DNA from 4 places in the Lysinibacillus sp. NPDC093210 genome. Region 4 is predicted to be linked to each of the others. Evidence: riboswitches for the same ligand, from Rfam matches in the RefSeq annotation. Region 4 holds a riboswitch; each other region holds the start of a gene.

Region 1 (6,355 bases), on a different contig from region 4:
ATTGCCAAAAACAATCGTTGGCAAAATCGACAAAAAAGCGCTTCAAATGCATTTGAAAAGCTCTTGATCATAGATAGAATATGAGGAAACGCAGGTGGCTTGTGTGCGAAATCGCCACTAAGGCAAAGAAGCTGCAGGAAACTTAGAATTTACTTCATTCAAAAGGCATTGTTCGCTAACTTTCGTTTTTTTTATCTATTTTTTCACAAAGCTTCCCATAATACCTACATACCAGTAAAATAGAGTAGGTTAGGGGGATTCTATATTGAAAGATCAACGCTTTAAAATTGCGCATCGTGAAGCGCTCATTGGCATTGGACTTGTAATTGTCAACTTTGCTATTTGGTACGGCTTTGCATATGGCCTAGGCTCGGGGGATCCAACAAAATATACGTATGTTTGGGGTTTCCCTGCTTGGTTTTTCTATAGTTGTATCGCTGGAACAGCTTTTATGATTGTCTTAATTTGGCTCGTCCTAAAACTCTTTTTCAAAGATGTTCCATTTGAGGATGGGGAGGTGGATGAATAATGCATTGGCAAGTTATTTTTCCGCTCTTCATATTTTTAATTATCATTTTTGGAATAGGTATATGGGCGAATAAACATGTCCGTTCATCGAACTCGTTTTTACAGGAATATTTTCTTGGTGGTCGTGAAATGGGAGGCTTTATTCTAGCGATGACCATGATTGCCACTTACGGAAGCGCAAGTAGTTTTATTGGTGGACCAGGTGTCGCTTATAATAAGGGACTTGGATGGGTACTGTTAGCGATGGCGCAACTACCTGCGGGGTATTTTGTATTAATGATTTTAGGCAAGAAATTTGCGATTATCGCTCGCCGTTATCAAGCGATTACATTAATTGATTTTTTACGTGAACGCTATAACAGTCATGTCATCGTGATTTTATCTGCAATTAGTATTATTGTCTTTTTATTTTCTGCGATGATGGCACAGTGGGTAGGTGGAGCGCGCTTAATTGAATCATTAACGGGTTTAAATTATACTGCGGCACTCTTTATTTTTGCAGCGTCGGTATTAATTTATGTTATTATCGGGGGCTTCCGAGCTGTAGCTTTAACGGATACGGTACAAGGTTCGATAATGGTAATTGGTACTGTTATTTTACTAATTGGGACAATCGTTGCGGGCGGGGGAATAGATCAAATTATGACATCCCTTGTTGCAGAAAATCCAAAACTCGTGACCCCATTTGGTGCAGAAGGAGAACTTACTCCGTTGTATGTCTCTACATTTTGGATTTTAATAGGAATTGGCGTAGTTGGGCTACCTCAAATTGCAGTTCGTGCTATGAGCTATAAAGATTCAAAAAGTATGCATTTAGCGATTATTATTGGTACCATCGCCATTGGGACAATTATGTTCGGTATGCACCTAATTGGTGTGCTAGCTCGTCCAGTAATGCCAGGCATTGAAATTGGCGATAAGGTGATGCCACTACTAACGTTAAAAGTTTTACCGCCATTTTTAGCGGGTATTGTTTTAGCAGCACCAATGGCAGCAACGATGTCTACGGTTAATGCGTTGCTCATGTTAGTTAGTTCAACAGTCGTGAAGGATATTTATTTAAATTACGTGAAGCCAACTGCCAGCGATGGAGAAATTAAGCGTGCAAGCTTTATCGTTACTACAGTAATTGGTTTAGCAGTTGTTGTATTTGCGTTAAATCCACCAGACTTACTTGTGTGGCTTAATTTATTTGCATTTGGCGGCCTAGAAGCTGTCTTTATTTGGTCAGTCGTTTTAGGCTTATATTGGAAAAAGGCTAATAAATACGGCGCTATTGCTTCCATGATTACGGGCATGACGTTATATATTGTAATCGATCGCTTTTATCCGTCAATCTTTGGCATGCATACAGTGACAATCCCAATAGTGGCTTCATTCATTATTTTTGTCATCGTAAGTTACCTAACAGCTAATAAATTTAAAGATGAAAAAATATTTATTTAAATATCAAAATACCTTGGGAGGATAAAGCTCTCAAGGTATTTTGCATTTTTGAGGAAAAAAAGAAAAACCGTTAGCATATTTCATGCTAACGGCATTTTTTAATAAAATACTTTTTCAAGATTATATTTTGCACGGAATGTGTTAATTGCATAAGTTTCGTAAATTTCACGTTCCATTGGATCATCAATTTCATATACTTCAATTTTGAAAATTTCATCACGGTATTTTTTCATTGGTGATACATTATCTTCAAAATGCTTTTTAATGCGTTGACGAATTTTACGCGCTTTCCCTACAAACAATAGCTCATTTTTTTCGTTGTAGAATAAGAAAATGCCACCTTTTTCGCGAGTGATTTTATGGAAATCAATAAAACCATGGAATGGCGGGATTTCTACATCCCCAGGTTTTAATACTTGCTCACGTTGACGAATTACCAAGTCTGGTTTTGGGAGTTCAATTTTAATCAAAATATTCACGTTCCTCTCTGTTACTAAAGGTATATGTTAACATAATACCTCCTTGATTACCATTCCGATTTATTTGTACAAAAATCTATTTACTGCGCATAGCTGTAATCGGGTGTAATTTGTCATTTGTTTGTCATCTACTTAGGCTAATAGATGTTAAAAATGATTTTTAAGCCGTATTTACGTAATCTACAAAAGCTTTAGGTAGAATTGATTATAGTGTTTAACAAAAAATATACTTCCATTCATTTAAATACTAAATATTCTATGTATTATTGAAATTCTTAATCGTTCATGATACAATTCTTTTTAATTAAATAATCTTATCAAGAGAAGCTGAGGGATTTGGCCCGATGACGCTTCAGCAACCTCTAACAATGTTAGAAAGGTGCTAATTCCACCAAAGGATTTTTCCTTTGAGAGATAAGAGTGAACGTGATAATTATCCTTCTCATTCTTGCTCTAAAGGAATGAGGGGGATTTTTTAATTTTTATTAGATAGAGAGAAAAAATTAACGAAAAGGGGAATTCAATATGCCTATTAATATTCCAAAAAACTTACCAGCTGGAGAACATTTACGTGGGGAAAAAATATTCGTAATGGAAGAAGACCGCGCCAAAACGCAACAAATTCGTCCTTTAAATATTTTAATTTTTAATTTAATGCCAGAAAAAGAAAAGACAGAGCTACAATTACTGCGATTGCTCGGTAATACACCATTACAAGTGAATATTACATTTTTAAATACAGCAACACACGAATCAAAAAATGTTAGTAAATCACATTTACAGCTATTTTATTCGACGTTTAAAGAGGTTCGCCATCGTCGCTTTGACGGTATGATTATTACGGGGGCTCCTGTTGAAAAAATGGCATTTGAAGAAGTGAATTATTGGGAAGAAATCTCAGAAATAATGGATTGGTCCGTGAAAAATGTTACGTCTGTAATGCATATATGTTGGGGTGCACAAGCTGCGTTGTATCACCATTATGGTATCGGTAAATTTGAACTGCCAGAAAAGTGTTCTGGAGTATATTCACATGTCATTACCGATTTAACAGTCGATCTAGTGCGAGGCTTTAGTGACTTATTTACAGCGCCACATTCACGCTATACATCGGTTTCTATTGATGAAGTACGTAAGCACCCAGATTTACGCTTACTGTCCTATTCAGAAGATGCTGGCGTTTTTATTGTGCAGTCAAAGGATAATAAAAACATAATGATTACAGGTCACTTAGAATACGATGCGACAACATTAGCTGATGAATATTACCGTGATGTTGAAAAAGGAATTGATATTGCGATTCCTGTTAACTATTTCCCGAATAATAATCCTTCTAATGAGCCGATTAATACATGGCGAGCACATACGCATTTACTTTTTTCGAATTGGCTTAACTATTATGTTTATCAAGAAACACCGTACGAATGGGACTTTGTTGATGAAATTGAATACCATATTTAATTTGGAACTATACCATTTTGCAGTTAGAAAAACCACATTTCTCATTAAAAGTGAGAAATGTGGTTTTTGTGTTAACTTATTGAGATTCGGAATTTGGTTTGGTCGCATCTTGCTGCTTTTTTGATTCTGGTTGTTCCTTTGGAGCTTGCTGCGTTTTTGATTCTGGTTGTTCCTTTGGAGCTTGCTGCGTTTTTGATTCTGGTTGTTCTTTTGGAGCTCGCTTGTCTTTTGGTTGTTGTTCTTGAGATTCTTGCTGATTACTTGAAGAGCTTTGATTGTCTTCATTCTTTTTTATTTTGCGAATTTTTGCGACTGTTAGTAACAACAATGGAAGTAAAACGGTTAATAATCCTGAATACAACGGCCAAATATTCTCATTATAATTATTTGAATGGACGATATTCGGGTGAGCAATTTGAGCCAGTGCAACCATACATAATCCAAGTGGTAAAATGAGTGGACGAGGATCTTTTATTTTCAATATTTGTCCTAGACCAAGTACCGTTGCGTAAAAATAAATGAATGTTCGAATGTAAATGGATATAATCCACATAACAGCCATGATAATTTCAACGCGTTGAAAAAAATTACCTATAGAAATTCGTTGAGCTAGCGCATAGCTTGGAAATGTCTTAATTGATGTATTAGTTGAGCCAAGAACAAGTGTTGAAAGGGCAATAATGAGAATTAAGACAATTCCACCTAGCAGTGTGCCGATATAATATCCTTTTTGAGCTGCTTTATGTACATTGACTCCAGAAGGGAAAAACATAAGCAACACAGCAAGTGGGAAAGAAAAAACACTCGTAAAGTTTAGCGTACCGACGATTAATGATTTTGTGTCTGTTTCATAGACTGGCATGATATTTTCAATATTGATTTGAGGGGAAATACAAATAATAAAAATAATAAAAATTAACAAAAATATTGGAAAGAGTATTTCCACTGAACGTGCAAAAACTTCAATCCCTAAATACGACGCGAAAACGATAATAATCGTAAATAAAACAGCAAAGGACAGAGTAGGCGTTTCAGGCATCACTTCCGTTTGCATAAAAATCCCGATGAAATATAATAATTCGCTTGCTGAAAAAAATGTTAAAGACATAAAACAAAGCGATGTCAAAGTACCGATGAATTTGCCGAATATTTTTCCGTTCGCTTCAATAAACGTAAGGTTTGGAGTTTGATTTCCTAATGATACAAAGAGCTTTATTAATAAAAAGCTTAATAGTACACCAATAGTCGCTCCAATCCACGCATCTTGGCTGAGTTTTTCTGTAATACTTGCTGGCACAATTAATATAGCGGTTCCAATTGAATAGAGAAGGGTAATGACTGTAAATTGTCTTGCGCTAATGAGTTGTTTATCCATCGTACACTACCCTTTCTTTTCATTTTTTATTGAAAAAATGTAAGTAAAAATTTTCTAATAGGCGTTAAAATAAATGTAATGAAATCTAAAGGACTGGGAATGTTCTTTTTTAATCCAATGGCAATATTTAATGTCGCTCCTATGCTTAATATAATGGAAAAGACGATAATTGTTTTTTTTTCGCCTTTTTTCTTTAAATTAGGAATGACACTGTAGGCAATGGCTAAAGAAAATACTACGAAAACAATCGTTATAAACATCGCTAGCTACTCCTTTGAATTGTGCAATAATGAATTTTGGATTGTTCCTAATCCTTGTGTAGCCACATTGACTTCGATATTGACAGCTACTTCGGGATATATTGTAGACCATTCTTTTTTTGTTTCCTTCCATTTTTTAGGGTCTTTCCGATGGAGTGCTTCCCCAAAGCCCAATATATCGAGTTTATAATTTTTTTGAATCGTATCTAGCGTTTTTTTCGTTTGTTCTTTTATCCGTTCTTCGGTCTTTTTATTAATATAATGAATGCTTTTGTTTTTAGTTAAATTAATTGGGCAATTTACTTCGCCGATATTTTGTGTAATATCAATTTTTATTGTTATTTTTGGAATGCCATTTTTAAAAGTTCCCTTAATTTGAGATGTCGATTTTGTAATTTCTGTCGACAACTTCCCACCATTTGGGCAAGAAAGAACTTCTACGGTACTTTCAATTTTGTTATTTAAAAAATTATAGTAAATACTTTCCTCTTCGGATAAAAGCCCTATCAATTTATCTTCTTTAAAAACAGCTATACCAATATATTTTAAAATAACGGGGGTTTTAATTCTTTCTACATTTGTTTGATCTATTCCTAATTTAGTATCTCCTTCTATTTCAACAACCGATAAAACAGCACTTTTTTCTTTGCTACTAAGGGTGTTAAGTAGTTCGTCTGTATTTACAGATAATGTTGAACCCCAAGATTTTTCGGATACCTTAATTGAATTTAACAATTTATTGGCAGGCATTTTTTCAATCGGGGTTAAGACGTTGAGCACTTCTTTTGCTGTTGAATCATGCGTTA
Region 2 (6,355 bases), on a different contig from region 4:
CGTGCGAGGCATTTTTTCTTTTATAAGACGAATGCCCTCGATTGTTTCAAGTGCTGAACCTATATATTGTTCATCCCCTGTACCGACTGGGAACATTAGCGGGTCAAAAATAATATCCTCTGGTGCTAAGCCCCATTTCTCTGTTAATAATTGATAAGAACGCTCGGCAATTTCTAGTTTACGATGGCGATCTACTGCCATCCCTTGCTCATCAATCGTACCGACAACTAAAGAGCCACCATATTTTTTCACTAGTGGCATTACTGCGTCAAAACGTTCTTCCCCATCCTCCAGATTAATCGAGTTGATAATGGCTTTACCTTGTGAAAATTTCAGCGCTTCCTCAATTACTTTTTCATCTGTAGAATCAATTACAAGCGGTACTTTTACTTTTTTAACAACTTCCTGCATAAAGGCACGCATATCCGCTAATTCATCACGATCTGGGTTCGCTAAGCAAATATCTATAACATGTGCCCCATTTTTCACTTGTGCACGTGCGATTTCTGCCGCTTCCTCATATTTACTGTCAATGATTAAATTTTTGAACTTTCGAGAGCCAATAACATTAGTTCGCTCCCCAATAAACAGCGGACGCATCGAATCATCGTATACTAAAGGTTCAATACCTGATACAACATGACCATGTGTGCTTTCAGGTAATTGACGCGGCTTTTCATCCTTCAATACCTCACGAATTGCCGCAATATGTGCTGGTGTTGTTCCACAACAACCGCCAACAATGTTAAGCCAGCCTTTTTCAGCAAAACCTTTTAATTTTTGAGATAAAGATTCTGGTGATTCATGATAGCAACCTTCCTCATCTGGCAAACCAGCATTTGGATAACAGCTAATATAGCCGGTAGAAAGCTCCGCTAACGAACGAATATGATCTGTCATAAACTCTGGACCTGTCGCACAGTTTAAGCCGACAGATAACGGCTTAATATGCTCAATTGATATGTAGAAGGCATCAATCGTTTGCCCTGCTAGCGTTGTGCCCATTGGCTCAATCGTGCCTGAAATCATAACAGGTAGTTCTTTTCCAGTTTCCTCAAACGCACGTGACACTCCCAGTGTCCCCGCTTTTACATTTAGCATATCCTGACTCGTCTCAAGAAGCAGTACGTCTGAACCCGCTTCGATAAGCGCCTTTGCCTGTACATAAAAGTTTTTTTCAAGTTCATCAAAGGTAATACCGCCAGTTACTGATAATGTTTTCGTCGTTGGACCCATTGCTCCGGCAACAAAACGGGGCCACTCTGGAGTAGAAAACTCATCCACTACTTTGCGCGCAATTTCCACCGCACGTTTATTAATTTCTTCTGCCTTAGACCCAAGATTGTATTCATTTAATACGAGAGGTGTACCTCCAAACGTATTTGTACAAATAATATCCGCACCAGCCTCTAAATATTTACGGTGAACCTTTTCAAGCACATCAGGTCTAGTTAATACAAGATTCTCGTTACAACCATCAAGCTCCTCGCCACCAAAATCTTCTGCTGATAAGTTTTCATTTTGAAGCATTGTACCCATTGCGCCATCCAGAATTAATATTCGTTTCTCTAGTTGCTCTTCAATCAAGTGCTTAGCCATCTATACTTACCCCTTTTTTCTGTTCATCCAATTGCTCAATAAATTTCATTAACTCTAGCGTCATATCATAGCGTAAAAACGGTGTAATTAAGTAAATACCATTGAAATACTCTGCAGCTACTTCTACTAACTCTTTAGCAATTGCAATCCCTTCTAATGTTGAACGTTCCTTATCTTCGCCACATGCCTTCATGCGTGACAGTGCATCGTCAGATAGTTTGATACCTGGTACTTCATGGTGTAAAAACTCAGCGCTCTTATAGCTCGTTACTGGCATAATACCAATATAAATTGGTGCTTCTAAATGCTTTGTTGCCTCATAAATTTCAATGATTTTTTCTGTCGAATAAACTGGTTGAGAAATAAAGTAATCCGCACCATGCTCTATCTTTTTCTCTAGTCGAGTCACTGCTCGGTCTAGTACACGTACATTCGGGTTAAATGCTGCCGCTACAGAGAAGTTTGCCTTTTTACGAAGTGGCTTTCCAGAAAATGAAATACCTTCATTTAACTGTTTAATCAGCTGGATTAGTTCCATAGAAGATACATCATAAACGCTTGTGGCACCCGGGAAGTCACCTACCTTAGTCGGATCTCCAGTAACCGCTAAAATATCATGAATGCCAAGTGCATTTAAACCCATCAAATGCGACTGTAATCCAATTAAATTACGATCACGGCACGTTATATGCGTTAACGGTCGGACACCGTGCGTTTCCTTCAATAACGCCCCCATTGCCACATTACTAATGCGGGGCGATGCGAGTGAATTATCTGCCATCATCACTACATCAGCGCCTGCTTCATATAATTTTTTCGCCCCTTGAATAAAGCCATCAATTTCTAAATGTCTCGGTGTGTCTAACTCCACAATAACCGAACGCTCGCGCTTTACCTTCTCATGCAATGGCTCATACGTCGCAGGCTCTGCTTCACGTACAACCTGTACTTTTTCAGGCTTGGCAAACTTCTCTTCAATAGGCGTTAACTCTTCTAAATATTTTTTCGCTGCTGCTATGTGCTTTGGTGTTGTTCCACAGCAACCACCGATTAAACGAACACCTTGGTCAACTAGTGCAACTGCGGCACGACCAAAATAATCTGCTTCTGACTCATATACGACACGCCCATCCTCTAAATCTAGCAAGGATGCATTGGGATATGCAGACATAAATGCTTTTTCAGGAAGCTCAACTCCTTCAAATGCTTGAATTGTATGATGCGGCCCTAAACGACAATTTACGCCTACTACATCTGCACCAAGCGCTTCTAGCTCGTGCAATGCCTGATTTAATGCAATTCCATTTTGTAACACGCCTGGTTCATGCATCGACACCTGCGCAATAATTGGTAGCTTTGTTTTGGCACGTAACATTTTCAACGTTGCGCTTAACTCTTCGAAATCATAATACGTTTCAAGTAAAAGGCCATCTGGATTGCCTGCAAGTAACACATTTGCTTGCTCTTCGACTGTCGATAAAATGTCCTCTAACGTTGCATCACTTTTACGAATACCACGAATGCCTCCAATTGTGCCTAACACAAATTGTCCGCCATCTGCTGCGGCACGTTTCGCAATCGTGATTGCCGCTTCATTAAACTGCTGAACTCGCGATTCTAAACCATAGCGTGCTAATTTAATAGCATTAGCACCGTAAGTATTTGTCTGAATCACATCTGCACCAGCAGCAATATATTCTTTATGGATTTTTTCAATTAACTTCGGTCTCTGTACATTCATTTCTTCATGGCAGTACTCCAAGCCGTAGCCATATAATACAGTACCAATGGCACCATCTGCAGTTAATACATGTGTTTTTAACTTTTCTAGCAATCCCATAAAACGTAACCCTCACTTTCCTTGTATCCAAAAATATAAAAAGCCTTCTTTTACAAAAAAGAAGGCTTTAACGAATCGTAATTGTTTTTCCTTCTCATCTTCGACCAAAAAGGTCTTCTGGATTTAGCACCTGACATTAGTTGGTTGCTGAAGCTTCATAGGGCCAGTCCCTCGGCTTCTCTCGATAAGAATGTAGTATGAATTTTTCAAATAATTAAAAGAATCATATCGTTTACAGGCGATAGAGTCAAGACTATTTCACTCAACAAAGGAGATTTCTCCAGAAAAATATCAAATTTCCGCATTTGTTTTACGGTTATACTAGTTTTTCTGCAAGCTCTTCGCCTATTTTTTTACCATTTTGAATACAAGCACCAATGCCTACTCCGAAATAAGAGCAGCCTGCAATCGATAAATTGGGATAGCTTTCTGCAAGCTCAGCTGTTAAGCCCTTCAATGCCTCATGATGTGCTAAATCGTATTTTGGCATTTGATCAATCCACTTGGCCACATTAACTACAGTTGGCTTTTCATCAATCCCTAAACTTTTCTTTACATCGTCTAATGCGACAGCAGCTAGTTCTTCATCTGTCATCTTACATAATTTTTCATACGCAGGATTGATGCTCTTATAAAAGAGTCGTACAAGCAATTTACTATTAGCAGATGTATGCTTCCATTTTCTACTTGTCCAAGTTGCTGCATTGCATTGGACATTTGAATTATGTGACACAATAAAGCCCGTTCCATCTGCTGGTAGCAATGCATCCGGTACATCAAAACCTAGATAAATTGTTATTGCAGAAGCTGTAGTAAATTTCTTAAAATAATGATCTAACGATGGGTCCTGTAATAAGCTTTGCACCGCTTCATTCGGCAGCGCTAATACAACGTGATCAGCCTCAAGCTTTCTATTATTTGCTAATGAAATTGTATATTGCCCTTCATGTTTCTTTACACTTGTTGTTGCTACGCCCTTGATAATTTCTACTTCTGTTAACGTTTCTTCAAGGCGATCAATCAGAGACGATAAGCCTTTTTTAAATGAAATAAACTTTTTATTGGAAGCTTTTATAAATTGTTCACGATTTGCATCAAACCCCTTGATGATGCTACCGTAATCATCTTTATAATCGATTAAGTATGGCAGTGTAGAAGCAATCGAAAGTTGATGTAGGTCACCAGAATATACTCCTGCTAATACTGGCGCTATTTGATTTTGCACAAGCTCTTCACCTAAGTAATACGTTAAAAACTCGCCTATTGAGCTTTCTTTAGTAAAGCCTTTATTCGGCATCGTTAAGTCCTGTAATGCGATTTGCTTACCAGCTTCTGATACAAGCGTACTTGCTTCCAGAGATGCTAAACTCATAGGAATACCGAATGTTGAATCAGCTGGTATTGCATGTAATTCGTCGTTTGTATAGATATAAGATACTCCTGTTTCGTTGTACACTAGCTCCTGTTCAAAATTAAGCTCCTGTACTAGCTCCATGACGCCTTTATGACGAGCTACAATTGAATCAGCGCCTGTTTCCATAATAAAACCCTGGTCATATGCGGAGTGTAGCTTTCCACCTAAGTAAGCATTTTTTTCAACAAGTACTAGGTTTACATCTATTTTTTTCTCCAATACTTGACGTTGTAAATAATGCATCGTACATAAACCTGTAATTCCTCCACCTAATACAACTATTGTTTCCATGAAGAATCGCCCCTAATTTCTTTATTTATCTCCTATTAGTATAAACTGTTTTTGCAAACATTTACGTTCAACCCATTACAAATTTAGCAAAAATGCAGCAATCAAAAAATAAATAGATGAATACTGCCGTTGATTCCGCTACGGGTAAATTGTTTGCGTGCCTGACACCTTACATAACACCTAGCATAACTTTGGCTTCCTATAGCGCAAATATCCACTGTGCTTTTCGCATGCATACTGTGAGCCACAACCTTCACTGTGGCGCGGTTTGTTGTGGCTTACAGTGCGTGCGTTCTCCAAAAGTTTTCGGGGATTTTTACTTAGTTAGTCTTAAAATGCATGCTTGAAATTGTTTGAGTGCCTGACACCCGTTTTCCGATACAAATAAAAATCCACTTCGTTTTCTGTAAGGGGCAAGAGCACAAAGACAATAAAGCTCCTATCCTACCTGCGGAAAGCAAAGCGGATTTTAAATTAATTTTTATTTGAAGGACTTTTTAGCCCCATTTTATAAAAAATCATTAATTTAGTTTAAATTTTGGGCAACATTCGCTAATTTATCTGCTGAAATTGTGACTTCATTAAATGCAAGTCCAAGCTCATTAAGAATCTGAGCCACAGCCATCACTTCTTTTTCCATACGATCACTTTGACATTTAGCTTGTGTCATAGCATCTAAAATTTTATTAAATTGCCCCTCAGTCTGAGCCATGTTTTCCTCACCTGATGCAACTTCTTCCTGAATATGACTAAGCGTGTGGGCAAGCTTATCCGTTCGCTTCGTCGTTTTTTCTAATAATTTAGCTACGGATGTGACAGATTCCTTTGTTTGACTAGATAATTTACGAACTTCATCCGCTACAACACTAAAGCCTTTCCCCGCTTCTCCAGCACGAGCTGCTTCAATCGCTGCATTTAAAGCTAATAAGTTTGTTTGATTTGCAATGTTTGTCACAACATTCATAATCGCTTCCATTTCCTTAGACATTTCTGACAATTGCTTAATATTGTCTGTTATATCATCTACTGATTGAATAATGTTACTCATATTTTTTGATTGATGTTGTAGACATTCCCGACCTTCAATCGCCTGACTTTCAGCTAGCGAACTGACCTGTAATGATCTTTTCGCCAATTCCTTAATCTCATGCGATTGATTATTTAATTGATGGAATGAAGCATTTGTTTCTTGAGAAATTGCAGCAAGACCC
Region 3 (6,355 bases), on a different contig from region 4:
GAAACTCTGCTTTTGGCATGACCGCTAAATTGCGCATCATTTGCTGTAATTCACGATACCACTTTACTGAGATGACGGACTTAAAAGGAAACTCGTCCTTCATTTCATCTCTGCCTTCGACACTTCTCGTTAATTTGTCAAAAGAGATATCGTGTGTCATTTTAACGCTTGCCGTTAAAGCACTTAAGCTAGTTAATGCATTTGATAACTTGCCAGGCTGTAATTTTAAATGCAGCCAAGGTGATGTCAAAATAATTCCTGCACACTCATATTTTCTCTTATGCATTGTATGAAGGATTAACGTTGCTCCTAGTCCATGTCCCATTAAAAACACTGGCAAATCATATGAAAAAGCATTTTCAATTAAATGCCTTGTATATTTGTTGTACTCTTTAAAGTCCTCATCATGGACACGTGAGAGTTTCGCATTTGCCCCATGATTCGGTAAATCCCCCATGACTACGTGGAAGCCTTCCATTCTGAGTTTTTCAATAAGCCATGCGTACCAACGGTGATTTTCGTAAGCACCGTGAACAATAGCAATCACAGCCTTCGCTTGTCCATCAGCTTCCCATTTCCACATTCACATAGTCCTCCTAAATAAATAGTTACACAATGATTATAACGAAATATTCACGTCATAATAAAATTATATTTGCATAAAATTGCGCATTTGATACGATAATACTACATCAAAGAAAGAAAAGAGGCGTTTAGCATGATTTATCCGTTTAAAGACAAAACACCTAATATCGATCCATCAGTATTTATAGCTGACTATGCAACCGTTACTGGTGACGTAACGATTGGTGCCGAGACAACTATTTGGTTTAATACAGTTATTCGAGGCGATGTATCACCAACAATAATTGGTAAACGAGTAAGTATCCAAGATCTTTGCTGTCTACATCAAAGTCCAAAATATCCATTAATAATCGAAGATGAAGTAACAGTTGGACACCAAGTAACTTTACATAGCTGTACAATTCGAAAAAATGCATTAATAGGTATGGGATCAATCGTGTTGGATGGGGCAGAGATAGGAGAAGGTGCATTTATTGGTGCGGGTAGTCTTGTACCTCCAGGTAAAGTCATTCCTCCTAATTGCTTAGCATTAGGTCGTCCAGCAAAAGTTGTACGTGAATTAAATGCTGAAGATAAAGAAGACATGGAACGTATTGTTAGAGAATACGCAGAAAAAGGTCAATATTACAAATCTCTTCAAAAATAATGGATGCCCTAAAAATACGCGGGCTACGATATAGGTGTAAGTGCTCTAGTAAGAAACAAAGTTATATAGGATAAAAAATAAATTCGCGATATCCTTCCAAGGTAAACGGAAAGACGCGAATTTTTTTGCAATCAATTACGCCTAGGCATAATTGCGTCCAGATTTTTTACAGTCTGCTCTAAAAGCTCCTTAGAAAATCTATGACATCCGCCGGGGCCTTTAACTTGCTTCAGCATTCAAATCCAACCTTTAGAAGTGGGGTATGAATGCTGAAGCAAGTTAGAAAGGGGCCATTAAGTAGCCCCCTTCAATAAAACATTTGCGTATGTTTACCACATATACGAATGCTCTTTATAAAATAGCTTATAGACTAGCTTTTTCTCTTAATGCATCAGCCTTGTCCGTATTTTCCCAAGGCACATTTAAATCTGTACGACCGAAGTGACCATAAGCAGCCGTTTGTTTGTAAATTGGGCGACGTAGATCTAGCATTTTAATGATGCCTGCTGGACGTAAATCAAATAGTTCGCGAACCCACTTTACGATTTCGCTTTCGCTTACTTTTCCTGTACCAAATGTATCTACTGCGATTGATACTGGTTGTGCTACACCAATGGCATAAGCAAGTTGGACTTCAGCACGTTCTGCTAAACCTGCAGCAACGATATTTTTTGCCACATAACGAGCAGCATATGCAGCTGAACGGTCTACTTTTGTAGCATCCTTACCAGAGAATGCACCACCACCATGACGTGCATAGCCACCGTATGTATCAACGATGATTTTACGTCCAGTAAGTCCAGCATCTCCTTTAGGTCCACCAATAACAAAACGACCTGTTGGGTTGATGAAATATTTCGTTTGAGCATCTAATAACTCACTAGGTACTACTGGTGCTATTACTAACTCTTTTAAGTCTGATTGAATTTGCTCAAGCGACGCTTCTTCGTCATGCTGTGTTGAAATAACAATAGTATCGACACGAACTGGGATGTTGTGTTCATCATACTCAATTGTCACCTGTGTTTTACCGTCCGGACGTAAATATGCTAGCTCACCTGATTTACGTACTTCTGTTAAACGACGAGCTAATTTATGCGCTAAACTAATTGGTAAAGGCATTAACTCGGGTGTTTCGTTACAAGCGTAACCGAACATTAATCCTTGGTCACCTGCACCAATAGCTTCAATATCTGCGTCAGTCATAGAACCTTCACGCGCTTCTAATGCTTGGTCTACACCTTGAGCAATATCTGGTGATTGTTCACCAATTGCTACTAGTACTGCTAAGTTTTCAGCATCAAAGCCATATTTGCCGCGTGTATAGCCAATTTCTGCTACCGTATCACGCACGATACCTTTAATATCTACATAAGTAGAAGTCGTGATTTCTCCTGCTACTAATACTAATCCTGTTGTTACAGTTGTTTCACACGCTACACGTGCATTTGGATCTTCTTTTAAAATGGCATCTAAAATGGCATCCGAAATTTGATCACAAATTTTGTCGGGATGTCCTTCTGTTACACTCTCTGATGTAAACAATCGACGGTTTGTCATTTGATTTTCCTCCTATTACTCTTACAAATAGCATTTGCGAAATTAATACGGTACTCATTACCCATGTCAAGTTCGCTCCTGAAGGATAGAACTTTCAAGCCGTTGTTGCTTTTAACATGAGGATTTCGAAAGATCCGTCATTATAATAAGGAAAGAATTGTATATACTTACCTTTACATTCATTATGAAAATAAAAAAAATCCTTTTCTCACGTACTTTACATGAGGAAAGGAATAATGACTTCGTAACCTTTCACTCTTATCGTTCAAGGGTTTTCCCCTTGCATCAGGTTGGCACCAGCGCATGTCGTGAAATAGTTCATGCAGGTTGCCGGGTTTCACAGGGCCTGACCCTCCACCAGCTCGGGATAAGAGTATCCGTTCAATTCCTCATCTTACGTAAAAGGTCGAACGTTGTCAATTATTTTATGACTTTTTGTTGAAAGTTATTTAAAACACGAAAATAATTTTTGAATTAGTATAGATTATTAAAGCAATTGTGTTATACTATTTTTGAAATTAAGAAAAACTCCCTCAAACTCAAGGGAATACTATAAAAAAGGATGGTATTTAATCGATGAATTCAGTAGAAATTGCAAACGAACTGAAGGAATTATTAAACGGCGGGAACATTAACGTTCAACTTTCAGTACCACAATTAGCGGAAAAAGCTACATCTCGTGGTGAGGCTATGTTAACAGTAGATGGCGCAGTTCGTGCAGAAACTGGCAAATACACTGGTCGTTCACCTAAAGATAAATATACGGTAGAAGAAGAAAGCACAAAAGATAAAATTGACTGGGGTAAAGTAAACCAACCAATTTCTTCGGAAGTGTTCGATAACTTATATGTAAAAGTAGTTAAATACTTAAAAGAACGTGACGAATTATTCGTATTCAACGGTTTTGCTGGTGCTGACAAAGATTCACAATTAAGCATCCAAGTAATCAATGAATATGCTTGGCATAATCTTTTCGCCCATCAATTATTTATCCGTCCAACACAAGAAGAATTAGCTTCTCATGTTGCTGACTTCACAGTTATCTCAGCTCCTAACTTTAAAGCGGATCCAGCTATCGATGGTACATCTTCTGAAACATTCATTATTGTATCACTTGAAAAGAAAATCATCCTAATCGGTGGTACTGAATATGCTGGTGAAATGAAAAAATCTATTTTCGGTATTATGAACTACCTATTACCACAACAAGGCATCCTATCAATGCACTGTTCAGCAAACGTTGGTGAAGCTGGCGACGTTGCATTATTCTTTGGTTTATCAGGTACTGGTAAAACAACTTTATCAGCTGACCCTGACCGCAAATTAATCGGTGACGATGAGCACGGCTGGTCTGACAACGGTGTATTCAATATTGAAGGTGGTTGCTATGCAAAAACAATTAACCTTTCTGCTGAAAAAGAACCTGAAATCTATAACGCAATCCGCTTCGGTTCTGTACTAGAAAACGTAGCTGTAGATCCTGAAACTCGTGTTTGTGACTACGATGATGTTTCATTAACAGAAAATACACGTGTTGCTTACCCAATCCAATATATCGAAAATATTGTTGATCCATCTGTTGCAGGTCATCCAAAAACAATCGTCTTCTTAACTGCTGACGCATTTGGTGTATTACCTCCAATCAGTAAATTAACAAAAGAACAAGCAATGTATCACTTCCTAAGTGGTTTCACATCTAAACTTGCAGGTACTGAACGTGGTGTAACAGAGCCAGAACCAGTATTCTCTACATGTTTCGGTTCTCCATTCCTTCCACTTCCAGCAACTGTTTATGCTGAAATGTTAGGTCAAAAAATCGATGAGCATGGCGCACAAGTATTCTTAGTAAACACTGGCTGGACTGGTGGCGAATACGGTACAGGTAGCCGTATGAAGCTTTCTTACACTCGTACAATGGTACGTGCTGCAATCGATGGTAAACTAAACAACGTTGAAACGACTCAAGATGCTGTATTTGGCTTACACATTCCTACAGCAGTTGAAGGTGTACCTTCAGAAGTGCTTAACCCACGCGATGCATGGGCAGACAAAGCTGCTTATGATGTAAAAGCTGCTGAACTTGCAGGTCTATTCAATGACAACTTCAAGAAATTCTCAAATGTTTCTGAAGCAATCACTAAACTTGGTGGTCCATTAAAATAATAATGCGACTAAGGGAACGATTTATTCGTTCCCTTTTTTATACCCATTTCCATAAAAAATACTCTTCAAATTTTTATATTTTGGATAGTATTGGAGGATACATATGAAAAAAAAATACAAAATACTAGTTGGCATCATCGTCTCATTATTTGTGTTATTTATTGGAGCTGGATTTATTGCAGGCAATTACTTTTACAACTTGGCGTTAAATCCACAATCTGATAAATCAGCCGTTCTTGATGCACCACATAATTTAATTGCTTCTAATCCGAATGAAGTGAGAGAGAAAGAGGCTCGTGAAACATGGTTTAACAGCCATTACGAAGAAACAACGATTCAATCCATAGATCAACTAAAACTACATGCCTATTCCATTAAAAATCAAAATGAATCAAATAAATGGGCAATTATTTTTCATGGATATTCAAGTGATGGATTACAGATGACCAAGTATGCAAAACACTTCTATGACATGGGCTATAATGTCCTTATTCCTGATGCAAGAGGTCATGGTAAAAGTGAAGGAGACTATATCGGAATGGGCTGGCATGATCGCTTAGATGTCGTGTCATGGATTGACAATACGGTCCAATTAAATAACGATGCAGAAATCGTCCTTTTTGGTGTTTCGATGGGAGGCGCCACAGTAATGATGGCATCTGGTGAAGAATTACCTACAAACGTTAAGGCAATCATCGAGGATTGTGGCTATTCTTCTGTTTGGGGTGAATTTTCTTATCAGCTAAAAGAGATCTTCCACTTACCAGCCTTCCCTATTATGTATTTTGCTTCAGCCGTAACGAAATTAAAAGCTGACTATACACTTGGTGAAGCTGATACGGTCAAACAAGTTGCAAAATCACAAACACCGATGCTATTTATCCACGGCAGTAACGACACATTCGTCCCTTCTTCAATGCTAAATGAAGTCTATGAAGCAGCCAATGTGCCTAAAGAAAAACTACTTGTTGAAGGTGCAGGTCACGGTAGAGCTGAAAATGTAGCAGGAGCAAAATATTGGGAAACAATTCAATCATTTTTAAGCACCTACGTAAAATAATCGGTGCCAGTCACTCACACAATTTACTATTCTAGCCCTATATTTTATAACTAACATAATAAAAATCCACGAACACTCCTATGGCAACACAAGTAGCGTAAGACGCAATAAACGGCGCGATTAGCGACGGTTGCGGCTTACCATTTGCCCATGGAAAGTACAGTGGATTTTTATGATTTATAAGTGCCAGTCACTCACACAATTTAACATGTCCCTTTGCTAGAATATCACTGTTTCTTCATCCATTCGCACAAAGCGCGCACAGTTTCACGATTTTGAGCAGGTGGATATTGATGTGCAAATCGATGATTATACCACGTTTCATACGTCTTATTGGCATC
Region 4 (6,355 bases):
TCAGCCATCCTATCATTATGGATTTCCAACATATAACGAGTAGCCATCGCGTAAACAGCAGGGGATTCAAATGTGACAGCTGGTTCACCTGTACTAGCATCATAGCGACCGTACAATTTATGATCTCTACTATATAAAGACAGCAACCAATTGGTAAATTGCTTCGTTTCCAAACCTAAAGTTGCACTATGGTAAGCAGTATACAATTGATCTATCATATGTAACTCTGTATCATACTCATAGTTTTTTGATACGACATCATAATATTTTGGAAAAAAACCTGCTTGAGCTTTTGGAGCTTTTGATAAAATAGATAATTGATGCTCTAGTTGCGCTTTAGATAAAACATGATATTGTCGCATCTTTAAAAGTGCAGAAGGCATAATGTAACTTAATGTAATAGTGTTAGCCTTTTTATGTGTATGAACATCAACAAAATCTACAAACGTATCTTCTTGCATTCCATACTTTACAATGTTTTTGCCAATAGACTTCCCTAACGTAATATAACGTTCATCATGCCATTTCTCCCCAGCGTCAAATAGTGCTCGCATAATTCTAAAATCATCAATCAGTGCGTTGACAGTAGCTTGTTTTTTACCGTCAATTCGCCAGACAATAAATTTCTTCTCTAAAAAATAATTATTAATCACTTCAAGCTGCTCATCAAAACGAGCTTGATCATCTTTTTCTAGTAAATAGGTCAACCATAAACCGACAGATTCAGATAAAAACACATCTTTTTGTTGCGTTAAATCAGTACGTAATAAGTTATCTTCTGTCATTAGTTCCTCAATAACAAACTTCTCTGTTGATGAAATGGGTTTTTTGGTTATTTTCTCTTTCCCTTGTGAGCAGCTCATTAAAACAAACAACAGGCAAAATATAACTAAAATACCACCCTTAAAAAATTTCGTTATAGGATTTCACCTCCATCAGGACTAAATACCAAATTTTCTCAGTATTATTGGCGAATAATATTATATCAGTAATCATATTAAATGAATCTAAACAAATTCTAAACAATTTAAAAAAAATAAAATAATTTAATTATTGGATTTCAAACCATTATTTATCTTTTCCCATAAAAAAAATAGTACAAACCATTTTCATGGCTTGTACTATAGTGTTAGAAAAATCTATTTTACTGGTACTACTGCGCCTTTCCATTCCTTCAGGATGAAGTCTTGGATTTCTTTAGATTTTAATACTTCTAATAATTTTTTAATTTCCGGCTTATTTTCATCTCCAGCACGTACCGCAATAATATTAACATATGGAGATTCTTTATCTTCTAATGCAATTGCATCTTCAATTGGGTTTAGGCCGTTATCAATTGCATAGTTAGAGTTGATAAGAACCGCATCGCCTTCTTCATTTTCAAACATTTGAACAAGTAATTCTGGTGCAGTATTTGCATCGAATTTAAAGTCTTTCGGATTATCGACGATATCTTTAATTTCTGCTGCTGTTTTGTCGATACCATCTTTTAATTTAATTAAGCCTTTTGCTTCTAACAATGACAACATACGGCCATGGTCTGAAACTGAGTTCGATAATAAGATTGTTGCACCTTTAGGAAGGTCTTCTAGAGTTTTATATTTTTTAGAGTAAATACCGATTGGCTCGATGTGTACGCCTCCAGCATTTACGAAATCATAGCCATTATCTTTAATTTGCAATTCTAAATAAGGGATATGTTGGAAATAATTCGCGTCAATAGTTTTTGAATCTAAATCTTGGTTAGGTAGTACGTAATCTTGGTACGTTTCAATTTCTAAATCAATACCTTCTTTAGCTAAAATCGGTTTTGCTTGTTCCAAAATAACTGCGTGAGGTGTGTTAGAAGCACCTATTTTTAATGTTACTTTTTCTTCAGTTTTTGCACTGTCGTCTGTCTTGTCTCCAGATGTTGAACCTGCTTCGTCTTTGTTACCAGCACCACAAGCTGCTAAAGCTAGTACAAGTACTGATAAAAATAATCCTGCTAATAACTTCTTCATTTGTATACACTCCCTTTATTTGTTCAAACAATATGTTAGCGGTAAAAACCGGGTTAACCTTTTTAACGTTTGTCAGTTTTCGTTGTAATCATATCGCCAATCCATTGAATGATAAATACGACTACTAAGATCAAAATAGTTGCCATTAATGTCACATCTTGGCGATTACGTTGGAAGCCATCTAAAAAGGCTAAGTTTCCTAGGCCGCCAGCACCAATAATTCCAGCCATTGCCGTATACCCAACGAGTGCTACAGCCGTTACGGTAACTCCAGAAATAAGTGCTGGTAATGATTCTGGAATTAGTACTTTCCAAATAATTGTGGACGTTTTAGCACCCATCGAGCGTGCTGCTTCAATAACGCCTTTATCAATTTCTCGTAATGCAATTAATACCATTCGTGCATAGAATGGTGCAGCACCGATAATAAGTGCTGGTAGGGCTGCATTTGCTCCTCGAATTGTCCCAAGTAAAAACTTCGTAAATGGTATTAGTAAAATAATTAACACGATAAATGGAATCGAACGGAATATATTAACGACCGATCCTGTTAAAAAGTTAACGATTTTATTAGCCCATAATTGGTTTGGACTCGTTAAAAAGAGGATTATGCCAATGGCTAAACCAAGTATAAATGTTACGACTGTTGAAAGTGTGGTCATATAAAGTGTTTCATATGTGGCTGTCCACATTTTTTCCCAGTCGACATTCGGAAAGAGACTAGTTAGCATTTGCAATCACCTCCGTTTGTACTTCAACTGTATTTAAATAATTTAGTGCAGCTGCTACATTTGTATCCGTGCCGTCAATTTGCACAATAAGAGTACCGTATGCGCCATTTTTAGTTTGCGAGATATTGCCATGGACAATACTAATTTCCACATCAAACTGTTTTACTAAATGCGATATAACAGGCTGCTCTGTTTTTTCACCAACAAAGACAAGCTTAACAAGGTGGCCCGTTGGATAATTTACTCTAAGCTGTGCAACTGTCTCCTGGGTTTCCTTCGTATCGGTAATTTGAGAAACGAATTTTTTAGTAATCGCCGCTTGTGGTGCTTGGAACACTTGTAATACTTCCCCACGCTCTACAATTTCTCCAGCTTCCATTACCGCTACACGATGACAGATTTTGCGGATTACATGCATTTCATGGGTAATTAATACAATTGTTAAGCCTAATCGTTCGTTAATGTCGACAAGCAAATCAAGAATTGCATCTGTTGTTTCTGGATCGAGTGCCGATGTAGCCTCATCACATAACAACACTTCAGGATTATTGGCAAGCGCTCGTGCTATACCAACACGTTGCTTTTGACCGCCTGATAGCTGTGATGGATACGCCTTGTCACGTCCTTCTAATCCAACAAGCGCAATAAGTTCTTTCACACGTGCGTCTCGCTCACTCTTAGCTATACCTGCAATTTCAAGTGGAAAAGCGATATTTTCAGCAACTGTTCTTGACCAAAGTAAGTTAAAATGTTGGAAAATCATACTTACCTTTTGTCTAGCATCACGCAACTTTTGACCCTTAATAGATGAAAATTCTTGATTGTTCACCTTCACCGTACCTGTTGTCGGCTTTTCTAAACCGTTTAATAAACGAATCATCGTACTTTTACCAGCGCCACTATAGCCGATAATGCCAAAAATCTCACCTTTGTTAATCGTAAGATTGACATCTTTAACAGCAGTTAATTCGCCATTTGCGGTTTTGTATTTCTTCGTAATATTTTGAAGCTGTATCATAGCGAATACTCCTTTTCTCATATAGAAAACCCCTTCACTCATAGACAAGTAGAAGGGGTCACGTACTTTATACGCTAAACCGTTCTCTCATCTTTCAAAGAAAAATCTTTGAGTGATTTGGCACCTTTTCACATATGTGATGGTTGCCGGGCTTCATAGGGCACTTCCCTCCGCCGCTCTTTATAAGAGTTCGATATATTTAATAGTTTTTAATATAGTTGTTACTTTACCATGCTAGCAAAGTTCAGTCAATTGGTTTTTTTAACAATTCGTATAAAAACGGTACGGATTGAAATGCATAAACCTTCTCTATAACTTTTCCACCATCGCTAACGAGTAAACAAGGTACACTTTCGATTTGAAAATCATAAGCTATTTGCTCTAAAAAATTTATATTTGCCTTACCTAATTTTAACTGCGGCAGTAACTGTTCTATGATATCCATCATTTTAGATGCAACTGCACATGTTCCACACATCGGTGTATATAAATAAAAGGCAGTTTTTTCACCTGATTTTACAGCCATTTCCCACTGCTCTTTTGACCATTCTTCCATTTTTCACGCAACCTTACAAAATATATTCATTATGAATGGAAAAATGCGCGCGTAATAAAATCATCGCAAGCACTTTCCTCGGTGTAGTTTCTACTTCTTTATAAGTAGGCATTGTCCGCAAATGCTCCGCCTCAGGATAATGTCTGTCCATTAATGCTCGTAGTTTATCTCCTGATGCATCTGCATCAAAAAATGTATATAGCTCACAGCCCTCATATGGGTCGAGTAATTCTTCTAATTGATGCACACCAATTGTACCATTTGTACAAAGTATTGTAACATCTTCACTCAAAATAGGTTCTATTTGAAGCTTATCCGAACGGCCTTCCACGATTAAACATTTCCCTTCGAACATCACGCCACCCCCATTTAGACAGTTATCTACTACAACAATTCATTGCAATTACCGGATTCAAAACGATGCATAGATCTGCATGTTAACAATCATTTCCACATGTCTCTTCGCAATTTGGACAACATTTTGGTGAGTCACTGTACTATCGTTTACTCTTGCAGAGTTAAGCTTTGTACACATCAAATTAACAACTAATAACTGGTGTTATATAATAAAAAACGCCGGTATGTATGCCGACGTTTTTCTATTATAGGCTTGTTTATTCTGCAATCATTTCTTCGTATTGTTCTGCAGTCATAAGGCTTTCAATCTCTGAAGCATCAGCAGGCTCTACAACGATCATCCATGCTTTTTCATATGGTGATACGTTTACGAATTCAGGGCTATCTTCTAAATCTGCATTTACTTCAACTACAGTACCTGAAATTGGTGCGTATAATTCAGAAACAGTTTTTACTGATTCTACGCTTCCAAATGGATCATCTGTTTTAATTTCGTCGCCAACTTGTGGAAGCTCAACGAAAACGATATCTCCTAATTCAGATTGTGCGAAATGTGAAATACCGATACGTACTTTACCATCTTCTAATTTTACCCATTCGTGTTCTTCAGAGTAACGTAAGTCTTTAGGTGTGCTCATGCCAAAAACCCCTCCATAAATATGTAATATATTCACTTTCAGTGTGCCATACTTCTTTCATAAAAACAAGGATTAAAGCTGTTATTTCCACGTTTGTTCAAAATCTGATTCCTTAAAACCTAACGTTACTTTTTTTCCATCAGTAACAATCGGTCGCTTAATTAGCATACCGTCAGAAGCAAGTAGTGTGAGCTGTTCATCTTCCGGCATTTCCGCCAGTTTATCCTTCAACCCAAGTTCACGATATTTCATGCCAGATGTATTGAAAAACTTCTTCAGTGGCTGCCCGCTAGCTTGCCAATAACTCTTTATTTGCTCTTTCGTAGGTGGTTGTTCAACAATGTGTACCTCTTCGTATGAAACGCCATTGTCGTTTAACCACTTCTGTGCTTTTTTACAAGTTGTACATTTAGGGTAATGGATAAATTGAATCATATTTATAGGCTCCTCTGCTATCATTTCCTGTAGTATACCATCATAACTAGTATGAGCCAAAATGAAACATTTATTGGCTAGTTACGCAAGATAAATTAGTAATGTCGAATGCGCCTATTGCCATAGATTTTCACTATGGACGGACGGTCTGACCAGCATAGAAATTGTTTGTGTGCCTGGCACCTCGTATATGACACTTAGCAAAGATTCCATACAAAGGCACCGACATGATAAAAGACAACAAGAATGATCTTCTCGTTGCCTTTTGTCGATATTCTGATCCTAGCTACCCTATAGCAAGTAGCTAGGTCAAAGATTATATTATACGATGAATTTTTCTGCTTCGATTAGTTTAACTGAAGCTTCACGCTTTTTAGCAATAAGGTTATAGGGATTGTTACGAGTCAGTTTACGTAATGCTGACAATGTCATACGTGCAGCATCTCCATCTGCTGAAGCAAGAATTGTATCCTTTGCCTCTTTCTCAATTTCTGCAAATGCTTCTTGGCAGAAGATTTGTGTGTAAAGTAGTTTTTGATTTGATTTTTCTGCACCTTCACGCGCTATTGCCTTTTCTGTACGTAAAACAGCAGACTCCATAGCGAATAATTGGTTGG

Evidence for each region. Region 4 has a riboswitch for S-adenosylmethionine ahead of ACIP9C_RS17775 (methionine ABC transporter ATP-binding protein). Riboswitches for the same ligand answer to the same signal wherever they lie in the genome.
Region 1: another riboswitch for S-adenosylmethionine. It lies ahead of metA (homoserine O-acetyltransferase MetA); the one in region 4 lies ahead of ACIP9C_RS17775 (methionine ABC transporter ATP-binding protein).
Region 2: another riboswitch for S-adenosylmethionine. It lies ahead of ACIP9C_RS21940 (bifunctional homocysteine S-methyltransferase/methylenetetrahydrofolate reductase); the one in region 4 lies ahead of ACIP9C_RS17775 (methionine ABC transporter ATP-binding protein).
Region 3: another riboswitch for S-adenosylmethionine. It lies ahead of metK (methionine adenosyltransferase); the one in region 4 lies ahead of ACIP9C_RS17775 (methionine ABC transporter ATP-binding protein).

The regions. Positions count from the first base shown of each region.
Region 1 is NZ_JBIVOE010000005.1:117,551-123,905, reverse strand. Features, by position in the region: gene ACIP9C_RS13870 (class I adenylate-forming enzyme family protein) at 1-67, shown strand, start outside; gene ACIP9C_RS13865 (YhdT family protein) at 266-529, shown strand; gene panF (sodium/pantothenate symporter) at 529-1,974, shown strand; gene ACIP9C_RS13855 (nucleotide excision repair endonuclease) at 2,073-2,444, opposite strand; SAM riboswitch class I at 2,765-2,874, shown strand; gene metA (homoserine O-acetyltransferase MetA) at 2,979-3,914, shown strand; gene ACIP9C_RS13845 (GerAB/ArcD/ProY family transporter) at 3,991-5,289, opposite strand; gene ACIP9C_RS13840 (hypothetical protein) at 5,316-5,549, opposite strand; gene ACIP9C_RS13835 (Ger(x)C family spore germination protein) at 5,556-6,355, opposite strand, start outside.
Region 2 is NZ_JBIVOE010000014.1:24,601-30,955, forward strand. Features, by position in the region: gene metH (methionine synthase) at 1-1,599, opposite strand, end outside; gene ACIP9C_RS21940 (bifunctional homocysteine S-methyltransferase/methylenetetrahydrofolate reductase) at 1,592-3,439, opposite strand; SAM riboswitch class I at 3,531-3,630, opposite strand; gene hemG (protoporphyrinogen oxidase) at 3,756-5,144, opposite strand; gene ACIP9C_RS21950 (methyl-accepting chemotaxis protein) at 5,671-6,355, opposite strand, start outside.
Region 3 is NZ_JBIVOE010000001.1:1,112,273-1,118,627, forward strand. Features, by position in the region: gene ACIP9C_RS05470 (alpha/beta hydrolase) at 1-583, opposite strand, end outside; gene ACIP9C_RS05475 (gamma carbonic anhydrase) at 719-1,231, shown strand; gene metK (methionine adenosyltransferase) at 1,595-2,791, opposite strand; SAM riboswitch class I at 3,047-3,165, opposite strand; gene pckA (phosphoenolpyruvate carboxykinase (ATP)) at 3,368-4,954, shown strand; gene ACIP9C_RS05490 (alpha/beta hydrolase) at 5,058-6,014, shown strand; gene ACIP9C_RS05495 (alpha/beta hydrolase family protein) at 6,242-6,355, opposite strand, start outside.
Region 4 is NZ_JBIVOE010000008.1:77,195-83,549, forward strand. Features, by position in the region: gene ACIP9C_RS17760 (glycosyl hydrolase family 8) at 1-785, opposite strand, end outside; gene ACIP9C_RS17765 (MetQ/NlpA family ABC transporter substrate-binding protein) at 1,140-2,003, opposite strand; gene ACIP9C_RS17770 (methionine ABC transporter permease) at 2,066-2,734, opposite strand; gene ACIP9C_RS17775 (methionine ABC transporter ATP-binding protein) at 2,724-3,752, opposite strand; SAM riboswitch class I at 3,837-3,941, opposite strand; gene ACIP9C_RS17780 (thioredoxin family protein) at 3,997-4,308, opposite strand; gene ACIP9C_RS17785 (toprim domain-containing protein) at 4,322-4,663, opposite strand; gene gcvH (glycine cleavage system protein GcvH) at 4,923-5,303, opposite strand; gene ACIP9C_RS17795 (arsenate reductase family protein) at 5,385-5,738, opposite strand; gene ACIP9C_RS17800 (acyl-CoA dehydrogenase family protein) at 6,060-6,355, opposite strand, start outside.